DNA from 2 places in the Geodermatophilus normandii genome. Region 1 is predicted to be linked to the other one. Evidence: riboswitches for the same ligand, from Rfam matches in the RefSeq annotation. Region 1 holds a riboswitch; the other holds the start of a gene.
What was found. A riboswitch is a leader RNA that binds a small molecule or an ion and turns the genes downstream of it on or off. The one in region 1 is predicted to bind cyclic di-AMP.
Positions count from the first base shown of each region.

Region 1 (7,353 bases):
AGGCGCACGAGGACGTCCGGGACGACGGCGCTGGCCCCGATGAGCAGCCGCGGCCGGCGCCTCTCGACGGCCTCGACGATCCGCTGCGCGGCGCGGTCGGCCGGGTAGCGCAGCAGCTTGGCGAACTCCGCCTTGCCCTGCGCGGCCTCCGCGGCGTCCACCCCGCTGGCGACGCGGGCGGTCTCGGCGATCCGGGTGGCGATGCCGCCGGGGTGCACGCTGGTGACGCCGACGCCGTCCTCGGCCAGCTCGTGGCGCAGCGCCTCGGTGAACCCGCGGACGGCGAACTTGCTCGACGAGTAGGCCGCCTGCCCGGCCGGCGCCATGAGCCCGAACAGGCTCGAGACGTTGACCAGGTGCGCGCCGGGGTGGGCCCTGAGCGTGGGCAGCAGGGCGTGGGTGAGCCGGACGGCGGCGCGGAAGTTGACGTCCATGACCCACTCGAACTCCTCGAGGGTCACCTGGTCGAACCGCCCGCCCAGCGCCACGCCGGCGTTGTTCACCAGCAGCGTCGTCCCCGGGGAGTCGACGACGATCCGGTCGGTGGCCTCGCGCAGCTGCGCGGCGTCGGCGAGGTCGGCGACGACGGGATCGACCGACCGGGCCGGGGTGGCCGAGCGCAGCGACGCGACGACGCCGTCGAGCCGCTCGGCGTCGCGGTCGAGCAGCACCAGGTCCATCCCGCGCGCGGCCAGCAGCGGGGCGAGCGCCGCGCCGATGCCGCTGGCCGCGCCGGTGACGACGGCGGTGCCGGTGAAGTCGAACGGCCGCATCAGGCCGCCCTCTCCCCGGCCGTGACCCCGGCGCGCTCGCGGACCGGGCGGGTGAACCGGATGCCCTCGTCCTCGACCGGGCCGCGCCGCATGAGCAGCACGTCGCGGATGTAGTTCTGGTACAGCCTCCACGGCGCCCGCGCGCCCTGCTGCGGCAGCGCGGTGAGGCTGCGCCGCACGTAGCCCGCCGACAGCCCGATGAACGGCTCGACCCCGCCCTCGGCGGGAGCGAGCGGGGTGGCGGCGGCGTAGCCGTTGCGGTCCAGGTGGGCCAGCAGCCGGCAGACGTAGCGGGCGACGAGGTCGGCCTTCAGCGTCCACGAGGCGTTCGTGTACCCGATGGTCATGGCGAAGTTGGGCACGCCGGAGACCATGAAGCCCTTGTAGGAGACGGTCTTCGACAGGTCCACGGCCTCGCCGTCGACGGTCAGCGTCATCCCGCCGATCGGCAGCAGGTTCAGCCCGGTCGCGGTGACGACGACGTCGGCGTCGAGGTGCTGCCCCGACTCGAGCAGGATGCCGGTCTCGTCGAAGGTGGCGATGCGGTCGGTGACGATCGAGGCCGTCCCCCGGCGCAGCTCGCGGAACAGGTCGCCGTCGGGGACGACGCACAGCCGCTGGTCCCACGGGTCGTAGGGCGGCGCGAAGTGGGTGGCGACGTCGAGGTCGGCGGGCACCTGCTTGGCCGCGGCCTTGGCCAGCACCCGCTTCATGACCTCGGGCCTGCGCCGGCTGAGCTGGTAGGACGCCATCGACACCAGCACGTTCTTCCACCGCACCACCGGGTAGACGACGCGGTCGGGCAGCCGCCGGCGCAGCTTCTCGGCCAGCGCGTCGCGGCCGGGCAGGCTGACGACGTAGGTGGGCGTGCGCTGCAGCATCGTCACGTGCGCGGCCTGCTCGGCCATGCTCGGCACGAGCGTGACCGCGGTGGCGCCGCTGCCGATGACGACGACGCGCTTGCCGGCGAAGTCGAGGTCCTCGGGCCAGTGCTGCGGGTGCACGATCCGGCCGCCGAAGCGCTCCTCGCCGGGGAACTCGGGGCGGTAGCCCTGGTCGTAGCGGTAGTACCCGGAGCAGACCGACAGCCACGAGCAGGTCCACGTCTCGGTCTCGCCGGTCCCGGTGCGCTCGGCGGTGACCGTCCACAGCGAGTCCGCGGTGGACCACGCGGCGGAGACGACGCGGGTGCCGAAGCGGATGTGCTCGTCGACGCCGTAATCGCGGGCGGTGTCGCGGACGTACTCGCGGATCGAGGCGCCGTCGGCGATGGCCTGCGGCTGCGACCACGGCCGGAACGAGTAGCCCAGGGTGAACATGTCGGAGTCCGAGCGCACACCCGGGTAGCGGAACAGGTCCCAGGTGCCGCCGATGGCCTCGCGGGCCTCGAGGACGGCGTACGTCCTGCCCGGCAGCTCGCGCTGCAGGTGGCAGGCCGCGCCGATCCCGGACAGGCCCGCGCCGACGATCAGCACGTCGACGTGCCGGGTGGTGGTCTCCGTGGGGACGGACTGCGTCATGGCTCTCCCTGTCGGCGGGGGTGACCCCGACCACGGTACTCGACACGGTGTCGAGTCGTTCGACGGCGCGTCGGTCAACGGGTCGTGGTGCCCGGCCTGTCGGTTCCGTAGACGGTGCGCAGCCAGACGGTGAGCAGGACGTCGACCAGGTCCTCCGGGGGGAGCGCGGGCGTCTGCCCGGCGTAGGTGACGTGGATGACCCGCTCGTTCATCCAGTTGAGCGCGACGGCGAGGTCGCGGGCGGGCGGCCCGTCCGGCGCGGCGCCGCGGGCGCGCTCGGCCTCGATGGCCGCCGCGGTGTCCTCGACGAAGCCGTCCATCACGGTCGACCACAGCCCCCGCACCTCGGCGCTGGTGGCCAGCAGCGAGGCGACGGCGGAGACGACCGCCGGGTGGGCGGCGAACGTGCTGCGGACCGCCTCGAGGGCGGCACGCCAGCTCGCGCGGACGTCGTCGCCGGCCCGCCGCAGCGCCGCCGAGCGCGACGCGTGCGCCTCCTCGACCACCCGGTCGAGCAGCGCCAGGACGACCGCGTCCTTGGACGGGAAGTAGAAGTAGAAGGTGGGCCGGGAGATGCCGGCGCCGCGGGCCAGGTCGTCGACGGAGATGTCGGCCAGCGGCCGCTGTTCCAGCAGGTCCTCGGCGGTGGCGAGGATGGCGCGCTCACGGTCGTCGCCCGAGGGCCGGCGCGCCCGCCGCCCCCGGCTGCCGCCCGGTGGGGCGGGGAGCGGTGCGGCCACGGCGGCGACCCTACCCAGCGCCGGGCCCCCCGGCGTCAGGGCAGCCGCCAGACCGTGGTGCGGCGCACGCCCGGCCCCTCGGTCTCCGGCACCTCGTACACGGCCGCCGGCTCCAGGCGCTCGTGCGGGAGGTACGGCCGGCCGGGATCGCCCACCAGCACCTCGCAGCCGCGCGCCCGCGCCCGGTCGAGGAAGGGCAGCACCCGCCCGGTCATCTCCCGGTCGTAGCAGACGTCCCCGGCGACGACGAGGTCGACGGCGGGCGGCTCGCGGTCGAGCACGTCGCCGGTGACGCTGATCCCCCGGACGCCGTTGAGGCCGGCGTTGACGGCCACCGCCGTCCGCGAGAAGGGGTCGACGTCGCTGGCCAGCACCCGGCGGGCGCCGGCGAGGACGGCGGCGATCGCCACCAGGCCGCTGCCCGAGCCGAGGTCGAGCACCGTGCGGCCGGCGACCGTCGCGGGCCCGTCGAGCAGGCAGCGGGCCAGGGCCTGCCCGCCGGGCCAGGCCGCCGCCCAGAACGGCGGCTCCTCCCCCGCGCCGCCGGCCGCGGTCTCCATCGCCTCCCACAGCGCGACGACGTCGTCGGCCACGTGCAGCCGGACCTCGGGGACGAGCGAGGGCCGGCGCACCTGGGTGTGCGCGCGGACGAAGCCCGCGGGCACCACCCGCACGGTCATCGGCCCTCCCCCCGGCGTCGTGCCGGAACGGCTCTCCTGCAGGGTCCCGCGCCGAGCCGGAGCGCGGCGCGGGGGCAGGAGGGTCCTCCTAGTACCAGCCGGTGGCCTGCGAGTGCGCCCACGCCCCGCACGGCGAGCCGTAGCGCTCGTCGATGTAGATCAGGCCGGCGTCGATCTGGCGGTAGCCGTCGGAGGTCTTGGCGATGCCGGTGCTCGCCCAGGTCGAGTCGAGGAACTGCGCGATCCCGTACGCGGTGCTGGTCGGGTTCTGCGCGTTGGGGTTCCAGCCGCTCTCCTTGCCCCACAGGCTCTCGAGGCAGCTGAACTGCTCGGCGCTGCCGACCTTGCTCAGCGCGTAGTCCTTGAACGAGCCGCGCGGGGCGGAGCTGGAGCTCGAGGAGCTGCTGGCGGCGGGCGCCGGAGCCGCAGCCGCCGCGGCGGCCTCCCGCTCGGCGGCGGCCTGCGCCTCGGCGGCGGCCTGCGCCTCGGCGGCGGCCTGCTGCTCGGCGGCGACCCGGGCGGCCTCCTGCTCGGCGGCGATGCGGGCGGCCTCCTGCTCGGCGGCGACGCGGGCGGCCTCCTCGGCGGCGCGGCGGTCGAGCTCGGCCTGGTCCGCGGCGGCCTGGGCCTGGGCGGCGCTGGCCTCGGCGGCGCTGCGATCGCTGCGGGAGGCGGCGACGTCCTCCAGCGGGGCGAGGTCGGCCGGCTCGGGGGCCCGCTCGGCGGCCGGCTGCTGGGGGATGCCCAGCTGCTCGGCGACGCTCACCGAGGCGCTCACGGTGTCGGTCCCGGCGGAGGCGGCGGGGCCGCCCGTCGAGACGAGGCCGACGACCAGGGCGCCGGCGGCGGCGGCACCGAGCAGCAGGGCCGGGCGGCGGTGGCCGAGCGGCGCGCGGCCGAGGCGGGAACGGCGGCGGGCGCGGGGAGCGGGGACCTCGGCGGGATCGCCGCCCAGGGCGGACAGCTCGCGGGTCTCGGCGGTGGCGGTGTCGACGGCGTCGGCGGGGGTGGCGGCGAGCTCGACGGTCGCGGGCGCGTCGGGAGTGCGGCGGGACATGAGGGGGTGGGTGCTCCGAGGGAGAGTGCGCGCGGCAGCCGCCCGGGTCCGGGCGTGCGCACGCGGCGCGGTCTACGGGTGTCGCGTCTGGCGGGTCCCCGGCGGCGCGGAGGGCGTCACCGGTGCGGCGGGCAGGGGCGAGCCGGCGTCGGGACGACGCGGAGGTGCGCGAGGCGCGCGGACGGCTGCACCTGCGGGCCGCGGGGGCCCGGAGGCGGGGTGTGCGGAGGCTCTCCGTTCTTCCGTGAGCCGCCTACCGAGTTAGCTGACGGGTTCGGGCGGGAAGGAGCCCTACGCGGCACCGAGCGCGGCTCGGCGGGCGCGATTCACCCCAGGACTGCGGTGGGTCCCCGGCTCGCGTCCGCGGGACGGACACGACTCGGCGGCGTCCGGCCGAGCTCCCCGGGACGGGGACCAGACGACCAGCCGGACGCCGGTCACCGTACGGGCGTTACCGGTTCGTGACAACTCCCGGGGCGCGCGGGACCGCCGTGACGGCTGGTGCGGCCGGCGCGGTCGCCGGACCTGCCGTGCCGTTCCTCCTGGTCAGGAGGCCGCGGCCACCTCGGTGCGGCCGGGCCCGTGCAGCGGTGTCACCTCGGACACGTCGGCCGGCCGCGAGGTCCCACCGAACGGTCCGGCGGCCTCCTCGGCGCGGACGGCCTCGCGCTTGTCGGCGAGGACGGGGACGTCGTCGGGGAGCACCCCGGCGACCACCGCCAGCGCCTGGTCGATCTGGCCGGTCAGCCGGCGGAGCCAGTCGCGGGCCTCGTCGCGCTCGTCGCGCAGCGGCTGCAGCTCGGCCTCCGCGAGGCGCCGGCGCTCGCGTGCCTCGTCGTCGGCCCGGGCGCGCGCCTCGGCGGCCTCCCGGTCCAGCCGATCGCGCTCGGCCGCGGCCGCGCGCCCCAGCTCGGCGGCCTCGCGGCGGGCCGCCTCGAGCACCGCGGCGGCCTCGCTGCGGGTCTGCTCGCGCAGCGCCCTCACCGCCTCCCGCATCTCGGCCACCCCGGACAGCCGCGCCGCGGCCTCCGTGCGGGCCTCGGCGCGGACCCGTGCGGCCTCCTCCTCGGCGGCCGCGGTCAGCGCGGCGGCCTCCTGCTCCGCCCGGCGCACCAGCGCGAGGGCGTCCTCGGGGCCGGGCAGGGACTGCCGCTCGCGGACCAGCTGGGCCAGCCGCCGGCGGGCGTTCTGCACCTCGGTCGAGGCCGCGGCGTAGCGACTGAGCAGGTGGTCGTTCTCGCGGCGCAGGACCAGCATCTCGGTCTCGGCCCACGACACGTAGTCGTCGACCTGCGTGCGGTCGTAGCCGCGGACCGCGCCGGTGAACACCGGCCCGGTCCCCAGCAGGCCGTCGAGCCCGCTCGGCCGGCCCGACGCGGGCGGACCGCCCGTCCCCGCCGTCCCGCCGTCCCCCGTCGTGACCCCTGCCCGCTGCGACATCCCGGTTCCCCCTCGGTGCGCCGTCCGATCCGGACCCCCGCCGGCCCGGTCCGGACCGTCGGGAGTGATCACAATCTCCCATCCCGCCCCGCGCTCCGCCCCGGCGCTCCGGCGTGCTCGGGCGCGTGCGGAGTGGGACGACCCGGCCGTGCCGGTCCGGTCACCGCCCGCAGTCACCCGGTATCGGGGAGGTAACGACGGCCGGGGAACAACGAGGGCACCGGTACGGTTGCGCCGGACAGCAGTTGAGCTCTCAATCACTTGGAGACGAGATGCAGTTCGGGATCTTCACGGTCAGCGACATCACGACCGACCCGACGACCGGCCGCACGCCGAGCGAGGCGGAGCGGATCCAGGCCGTCCTCACCATCGCGAGGAAGGCCGAGGAGGTCGGGCTCGACGTCTTCGCGCTGGGCGAGCACCACAACCCGCCGTTCTTCTCGTCCTCCCCCACCACCACGCTGGCCTACGTCGCGGCGCAGACGCGGACGCTGCAGCTGTCGACGTCGACCACGCTGATCACCACCAACGACCCGGTGAAGATCGCCGAGGACTACGCGATGCTGCAGCACCTCGCCGGCGGCCGCGTCGACCTGATGCTCGGCCGCGGCAACACCGGCCCGGTCTACCCCTGGTTCGGCCAGGACATCCGCAACGGCATCCCGCTCGCCGTGGAGAACTACGCGCTGCTGCGCCGGCTGTGGGAGGAGGACGTCGTCGACTGGTCCGGCCGGTTCCGCACCCCGCTGCAGGGCTTCACCTCGACCCCGCGGCCGCTGGACGGCGTCGCGCCGTTCGTCTGGCACGGCTCGATCCGCTCCCCGCAGATCGCCGAGCAGGCCGCCTACTACGGCGACGGGTTCTTCTCCAACCACATCTTCTGGCCCAAGGAGCACACCCAGCGGATGGTGGAGTTCTACCGCTCGCGCTTCGAGCACCACGGCCACGGCAGCGCCGACCAGGCGATCGTCGGCCTGGGCGGGCAGGTGTTCGTGCGGAAGAACTCCCAGGACGCCGTCGAGGAGTTCCGCCCTTACTTCGACAACGCGCCGGTGTACGGCCACGGGCCCTCGCTCGAGGACTTCTCCCGCGAGACGCCGCTGACCGTCGGCAGCCCGCAGCAGGTCATCGAGCGCACCCTCG
Region 1 is NZ_QGTX01000001.1:3,070,679-3,078,031, reverse strand. Features, by position in the region: gene JD79_RS15015 (SDR family NAD(P)-dependent oxidoreductase) at 1-773, opposite strand, end outside; gene JD79_RS15010 (flavin-containing monooxygenase) at 773-2,293, opposite strand; gene JD79_RS15005 (TetR/AcrR family transcriptional regulator) at 2,368-3,033, opposite strand; gene JD79_RS15000 (class I SAM-dependent methyltransferase) at 3,069-3,713, opposite strand; gene JD79_RS24285 (aggregation-promoting factor C-terminal-like domain-containing protein) at 3,802-4,770, opposite strand; cyclic di-AMP (ydaO/yuaA leader) riboswitch at 5,006-5,165, opposite strand; gene JD79_RS14990 (DivIVA domain-containing protein) at 5,317-6,210, opposite strand; gene JD79_RS14985 (LLM class flavin-dependent oxidoreductase) at 6,483-7,353, shown strand, end outside.

Region 2 (7,353 bases), 170 kb from region 1:
CGGGCCGCCAGCGGAGGAACTGGCCGGTGTGCCGCAGCCGCCGGCCCTCCAGCTGGTCGTACTTGATCTCCACCACGAGCTCGGGCCGCAGCGGCACCCAGGAGAGGTCCTTCTTGGCGTTCCAGCGGCTCTGCGCGCCGGGCATCCGGTGCTCGCCGTCCTCCTGCACCTGCGCGTTCGCCCAGTCCTGCCACGGGTGCCCGTCGAGGGCGTCGGCGCGGTAGGGCGCCAGCTCCTCGACCAGCTCCGCACGCCGCGCCATCGGGAACGACGCCGCGACCCCGATGTGCTGCAGGCCGCCGTCGTCGTAGAGGCCGAGCAGCAGCGACCCGACGATCGGCCCGCTCTTGTGCCAGCGGAACCCGGCGACCACGCAGTCGGCGGTGCGCACGTGCTTGACCTTGGTCATCAGCCGCTGGTCGGGGCCGTAGGGCAGGTCGGGGGCCTTGGCGACGACGCCGTCGAGCCCGGCGCCCTCGAACTCCTCGAACCAGCGCTGCGCGGTCCGCGCGTCCCGCGTGACCGCGGTGACGTGCACCCGCTCGTGCTCTCCGCCGAGCACCTCGCGCAGCCGCGCCCGCCGCCGCTCGAACGGCGTCTCCAGCAGCGCCTCGTCGCCGACGGCCAGCAGGTCGAACGCGACGAAGTGCGCCGGCGTCTGCTCGGCGAGCAGGTTCACGCGGGACTCCGCCGGGTGGATGCGCTGCAGCAGCGACTCGAAGTGCAGCCGGTCGCCCTGCGGCACCACGATCTCGCCGTCGACGACGCAGCGCTCCGGCAGCGCCTCCTTGACCGCGGCCACCACCTCGGGGAAGTAGCGGGTCAGCGGGCGCTCGTTGCGGCTGCCCAGCTCCACCTCGTCGCCGTCGCGGAAGACGATGCAGCGGAAGCCGTCCCACTTGGGCTCGTAGAACAGGCCGTCGCCGGTGGGCAGCCTCGTGGTGGCCTTCGCCAGCATCGGCTTGACCGGTGGCAGCACGGGCAGGTCCATGCCGTCCAGTCAAGCAGCAGGCGCCGATCCGCAGCGGCCGAACGCGCCCCTGCCGCGACGCCCGCCCGGATCGGGTGACCGGACCCGTCCCCGGCGCGGCCCGCCGGGCGGGAACCCGTCCCACGGCGGCACCCGCACCGGCCCGGACCACCGTGGACGCGTGGTGATCACGAGGACCCGCCGCGCTCGGCGCTCAGCTCGGCCCGACGGCGTAGCGGGTGAAGAGGACGCCGTCCTCCTCGAGCACCTGGACCAGCCGCGGGCGGACGACGTCGCGCAGCGCCCGGTCCAGCAGCCGCGCCTGCCCGCCGACGAGGGCGGGGGAGACGGTGAGGTCGAGCTCGTCGACGACGCCCGCGTCCAGTGCCGCCGTCAGCAGCGACGGGCCGCCCTCGCACAGCACCTGCCCCAGCCCGCGCCCGGCGAGGACGTCCACCGCCAGCGGCAGGTCCACGTCGGCGTCCCCGCACACCAGGACCTCGACGCCGGCGTCGGCCAGCGCGGCGCGGCGACCGGGGTCGGCGGCGGCACAGGTCACCAGCAGCGTCGGCGCCTGCGCGAGCCGGTCGCCGGGCGCCATCGACGCCCGCCGCGACACCACCGCGACCGGCAGCTCGGGGCGCGCCCCAGCTCGGCGCGCCGCCGCCCCACCGCGGAGTCCGCGGTCACCGGCCGGTAGCCCTCGCCGGCCGCCGTCCCGTGCCCGACCAGGACGACGTCGGCCAGCGCGCGCAGCGTCGTGAACACCCGCCGGTCGCCGGGCGAGCCGAGCCCCGCGCTGACGCCGTCCACCGTGACCGCGCCGTCGAGCGAGGCGACGAAGTCGACGCGGAAGGAGCGCCCGGGCGGCAGCCGGTAGGCCTCCGCCAGGTCGTCGTCGGTCAGGTCACCGTCGGTCAGGTCACCGTCGGTCAGGTCGCCGACCGGCGACGGGTGCAGCCGGCGCATCAGGTGGTGACGACGGCCGCGCTCTCGGCCGGCACGGTCACCGAGGTCCCGGACAGCGACGGCTCGTCCTCGGCGGTCGCGAACAGCACCCCGGTGGCGGGCCGGTCCAGCTCGACCTCCTGCTCCTCCCCGGACAGGTTGGCCACCACCCGCAGCGAGCCACGGTGCACCACGAGCACGCGGTCCTCGTCGTCCCAGCCGACCTCGACCGCGGACAGGTCGGGGTCGACCAGGTCCGGCTGCTCCCGGCGCAGGGCCATCAGCCGCCGGTGGACGGCGAGCAGCCCCGCGTGCGGCTCCCGCTCCACCTCCGACCAGTCCAGCTTCGACCGGCGGAAGGTCTCCGGGTCCTGCGGGTCGGGCACCTCGTCGGCGTCCCAGCCGTGCTCGGCGAACTCCGCCTTGCGCCCCACCGCCGTCGCGCGGCCGATCTCGGGGTCGGTGTGGCTGGTGAAGAACTGCCACGGCGTCGAGGCACCCCACTCCTCGCCCATGAACAGCATCGGCGTGAACGGGCTGGTCAGCACGAGGGTCGCGCCGACGCTGAGCAGGCCGGGGGAGAGGGTCGCCGAGACGCGGTCGCCGACGGCGCGGTTGCCGATCTGGTCGTGGTCCTGCAGGTAGCCGAGGAACTTCCACCCCGGCAGCCGCCCGGTGTCGACCGGCCGCCCGTGGTGCCGCCGCCGGAAGCTCGACCACGACCCGTCGTGGAAGTAGGCCCCGGTGAGGGTCTTGGCCACCCCCGAGAGCCCGGCCTCGGCGAAGTCGGCGTAGTAGCCGGAGGCCTCGCCGGTGAGCGTCGCGAAGACCGCGTGGTGGAAGTCGTCGCTCCACTGCGCGTGGATGCCCGTGCCGTTGGCCTCGCGGGGGGTCACCAGGTGCGGGTCGTTGAGGTCGCTCTCGGCGACGAGCGTCAGCGGCCGGCCCTCGGCGACCGACAGCCGGTCGACCTCCTGGGCCATCTCCTCCAGCACGTGGGTCGCCCGCTCGTCGACCAGCGCGTGCACGGCGTCGAGCCGCAGCCCGTCGACGTGCATGTCGCGCAGCCACATGAGCGCGTTGTCGAGGATGTACCGGCGGACCTCGTCGGAGTCCGGGCCGGACAGGTTGATCGAGGAGCCCCACGGGTTCGGCCCGCCCTCGCTGAAGACGGGCATGAAGAGCGGGAGGTAGTTCCCCGACGGGCCGAGGTGGTTGTAGACGACGTCCTGGATCACCCCGAGGCCGCGCTGGTGACAGGCGTCGACGAAGCGCTGGTAGGCGGCGGGCCCGCCGTAGCTCTCCTGCACCGTGTACCAGAGGACGCCGTCGTAGCCCCAGTTGTGCGTGCCGTCGAAGCCGTTGACCGGCAGCAGCTCGACGAACGCGACGCCGAGGTCGGCGAGGTGGCCGAGCCGGTCGATCGCGGCGTCGAGGGTGCCCTCGGGCGTGAACGTGCCGACGTGCATCTCGTAGACGACGCCGCCGGCCAGCGGGCGCCCGGTCCAGGCGCCGTCGCCCCACGAGTACGCGGCCGGGTCGAACCGGCGGGAGAGACCGTGCACGCCGTCGGGCTGCCGCCGCGAGCGCGGGTCCGGGCGCGGGGTGTCGTCGTCGCCGAGCAGGTAGCCGTAGTCGGCCTCGGGGGAGGCCTCGACCTCGGCGCGCCACCAGCCGTCGTCGTCGCGGCGCATGTCGTGCACCGCGCCGTCGACCTGCAGGCGCACGCGCTCGGGCACGGGCGCCCAGACGGCGAACTCGACGGGTGCGGACATGCGGGGGCCTCCAGGGGTGTGCGGGGTGACCGCACCGTCTTGCCCCCAGCAGGCCCGGTCAACCGTGACGGCGGACCGGAGCCGGTAGACCCCGGTGGTGGCCGGGGAGGCGTGCTCCCCGGCCACCGTGGAGTCACGGCAGGTGCAGGACCTGCCCGACGAAGATCCGGTTGGGGTTGCGGACCTCGTCGCGGTTGGCCGCCCACAGGGCGCGCCAGCCGCCCTCGACGCCCTCGGCCCGGGCGATCTTGCGGAGGGTCTCCCCGCGCCGGACCGTGTGGGTGTCGCCGGACGCCTCGGCAGCCGCCGGGGCGGCGGCCGGAGCCGGGGCCGGGGCGGGAGCCGGGCCGGGCCGGAGCCGGGGCGGGAGCCGGGCGGGAGCCGGGGCGGGAGCCGGGGCGCCGGCCTCGGGTGCGGACGGGTCCAGCGCCTTGCCGCAGGTCGGCCAGGCCCCGGGGCCCTGCATGTCCAGCAGCACCTCGGCCGCCGCGATCTGCTGGGCCTTGGTGGCCAGGTCCGGCCGCGCCGCGTACTGGGTGCCGCCGGCCGCGGCCCACGAGGACAGGGAGAACTGCAGGCCGCCGTAGTAGCCGTTGCCGGTGTTGATCGACCAGTTGCCGCTGGACTCGCACTGGGCGACGGCGTCCCAGTCGTTGGGGGCGGCGGCCGAGGCCGGGGCGGCGAGCACCCCGACGGAGAGGGCGGCCGCGCCGGCGGTGAGGACCGTCCGGCGGACCAGGCGGGACGCGCGCTGCTGGCGGCCGGCCGCGGGCATGGGAGAGGAGGACGTGCGCATGACGGATCTCCGATCCGCCGCCTACGAGGTGAGCTGTCGGGTTCGGAGCGATCGGTGCCCCGGCCGCACGCGTGCGGCTTCACCCCGAGACGTCTGCACCCGGCCCCCGTGTCGCGGCGGCAGACGCCGAAGTGGTTCCCCCATCCCCGTCCTGGCTGTGCTGGGAGGTACGGAGCCCGGTGGACGGGGTTCGGCGGGCCGGCTCCGGCGTCCGCCGGCTTGTCGCGCGGACGCCGGGACAACGTAACGGCCGGGTCACGAGACGTCTCCTCCAGCCCCGGGAGTCGACTCCCGCCCCACCGCCCGCGGCGGACGGTCCCGGGAGGAACGCCTGGTCACACCGCCGCGGAGGAGTGCCCCCCGCGGCGGTGTGACCTCCGTCTCACTCGCGGACGAGCAGCGCCACGGGCAGCCGGGACAGCAGGTCGCCGACGGGCAGGCCCCCGACGTCGGAGACCACCCGCGTGCCGGTGAGCAGGTCCCGCCAGGCGCCGGTGGGCAGCGCGAGCGCCGTGTCGCCCCACCCGGTCGCGGCCAGCGCGACCGGCAGGCGGGTCGCGACCGTCACCGCGCCGCCCCGGTCGAACGCGACGACCGAGCCGGCGGCGGACCCGGTGGCCTCGACCGGCGCGTACCCGGTGAACAGCTCCGGGGAGTCCCGGCGCAGCCGCAGCGCCCGCGAGACGACGAGCAGCTTCGCCGCGCCCGTCTCGTCGACGTCCGGCACCCAGCCCCCGTCGAGGCGGGCCAGCAGCGCCCGGCGCTCGTCGTAGTCGACGGGGCGGCGGTTGTCGGGGTCGACCAGCGAGCGGTCCTCGAGCTCGGTGCCCTGGTAGACGTCGGGGACGCCGGGCATCGTCAGCTGCACCAGCTTCTGCGCCAGCGCGTTGGACCGGCCGGCGGGGCCGATCCGCGCGACGAACTGCTCGATCTCGGCGTTCGTCGTCGCGTCGTCGAAGGCGGCGTCGACCATCGCGTGCAGCTCGGTCTCGAACGCCTCGTCGACGTCGGTCCACGTCGTCGACAGGCCGGCCTCGCGGGCGGCCTTCTCGGCGTAGGCGTGCGCCCGCTCGCGCGACAGCGGCCAGGCGCCCACCAGGTTCTGCCACACCAGGTGCGCCAGCGGCCGGTCGGCCAGCGGGTGGCGGGACAGCCAGCCGCGGACCAGTCCGGCCCACTCGGTCGGCACCTCGGCGAGCACGGCCAGGCGCGCCCGGGTGTCCTCGCTGCGCTTGGTGTCGTGCGTGGTGAGCGTCGTCATCGACGCCGGCTTGCGCTCCAGCCGCCGGGTCTGCGCCTCGTGGAACTCCTCGACCGTGGAGCCGAAGCGCGCCGGGTCGCCGCCGACCTCGTTGAGGACCACGAACCGCGCCCACCGGTAGTACGCGCTGTCCTCGACGCCCTTGGCCATCACCGGGCCGCTGGTCTGCTCGAAGCGGGTGGCCGCCTCGGTGCCGGCCTGCGCCAGCACCGGGTGCAGCGCGTCGACGGCGGCGACCAGGTCGGGCCGGCGGTCGCGGACCTCGGACACCGCGGTGTCGAGGTGCTCGCGGCCGTCGGGCAGGTAGCTGCGGTAGACGTCGAAGGTGGCCAGCAGCTCGGCCAGCGCCTCGGTCTGCCGCTCCCGGTCGACGCCGGGCAGGTCGCCGATCACCCGTACCAGCCGGGCGACCTCCGAGCCGAGGATCCCGTCGGTGACCTCGCGCTTGCAGTCGTGGACCAGCTGCGCGTAGTCGACCGGCCGCCCCGACAGCTCGGTGTCCAGCGCGGTGAGCGCCGCCTCGCCGGCCGGGTCGACCAGCACGTCGTCGACCTCGGCCAGCGCGTCGTAGCCGGTGGTGCCGGCGCACCGCCAGCTGCCGGGCAGGTCCTCGCCGGGCTCGAGGATCTTCTCGACGACCGTCCACCGGCCGCCGGAGGCCTCGGCCAGCCGGTCGAGGTAGCCCTTCGGGTCGGCGAGGCCGTCGGGGTGGTCGATCCGCAGCCCGTCGACGGCGCCCTGCTCCACCAGCCGCAGCACCAGCTCGTGGGTGGCGTCGAAGACCGCGGGGTCCTCCACCCGGAGCCCGGCGAGGGTGTTGATCGCGAAGAACCTCCGGTAGTTGAGGTCGGCGTCGGCGCGTCGCCAGTCGACCAGCTCGTAGTGCTGCCGGTCGTGCACCTCCTGCGGCGTCCCCTGCCCGGTGCCGGGGGCGAGGGGGAAGCGGTTGTCGTAGTACCGCAGCTCGCCGTCCACGACCTCGAGCTTCTCGACGTCGTCGGCCGACCCGAGCACCGGGATGCGGATCCGGCCGCCGCCGAAGTCCCAGTCGACGTCGAACGCCGAGGCGTGCGCGCTCTCGCGGCCGTGCTGCAGCACGTCCCACCACCAGGGCGCCTCGGTCGGGTCGGCCACGCCCATGTGGTTGGGGACCAGGTCGAGGACCAGGCCCAGGCCGTGCTGGTGCAGCGCGGCGACGAACCGGTCGAGGCCCTCCTGCCCGCCGCGCGACTCGTCGACGTGCGCGTGGTCGACGGTGTCGTAGCCGTGCGTGCTGCCCGCCGCCGAGCGCAGCAGGGGAGAGGAGTAGGCGTGGCTGACGCCGAGGTCGGCCAGGTAGCCGGCCACGGCGGCGGCGTCGTCGAGGGGGAAGTCGGCGGTCACCTGCAGCCGGTAGGTGGCCGACGGCGTCGCCCGCCGCCGCTCCCGGCTGTCGCGCGGCCCGCTCACGGGCCCGCTCACGGGGCCGCCTGCAGCACGACGGTGGCGCGGGCGGCGACCGAGAGCGTGTCGCCGGCCTTCAGCTGCACCGGCTCGACCTCGCCCATCTCCGCGGTGTCGACGACGACCGTCCAGCCCTCGGCGTACTCGCCGGTGGGCAGGG
Region 2 is NZ_QGTX01000001.1:2,901,056-2,908,408, forward strand. Features, by position in the region: gene JD79_RS14170 (ATP-dependent DNA ligase) at 1-991, opposite strand, end outside; gene JD79_RS23815 (RibD family protein) at 1,185-1,571, opposite strand; gene JD79_RS23820 (dihydrofolate reductase family protein) at 1,526-1,939, opposite strand; gene treZ (malto-oligosyltrehalose trehalohydrolase) at 1,939-3,693, opposite strand; gene JD79_RS24280 (LysM peptidoglycan-binding domain-containing protein) at 3,827-4,468, opposite strand; cyclic di-AMP (ydaO/yuaA leader) riboswitch at 4,493-4,621, opposite strand; gene treY (malto-oligosyltrehalose synthase) at 4,872-7,211, opposite strand; gene glgX (glycogen debranching protein GlgX) at 7,208-7,353, opposite strand, start outside.
Region 2: it holds a riboswitch for cyclic di-AMP, as region 1 does, so the genes downstream of both, JD79_RS24280 (LysM peptidoglycan-binding domain-containing protein) here and JD79_RS24285 (aggregation-promoting factor C-terminal-like domain-containing protein) in region 1, are expected to answer to the same signal.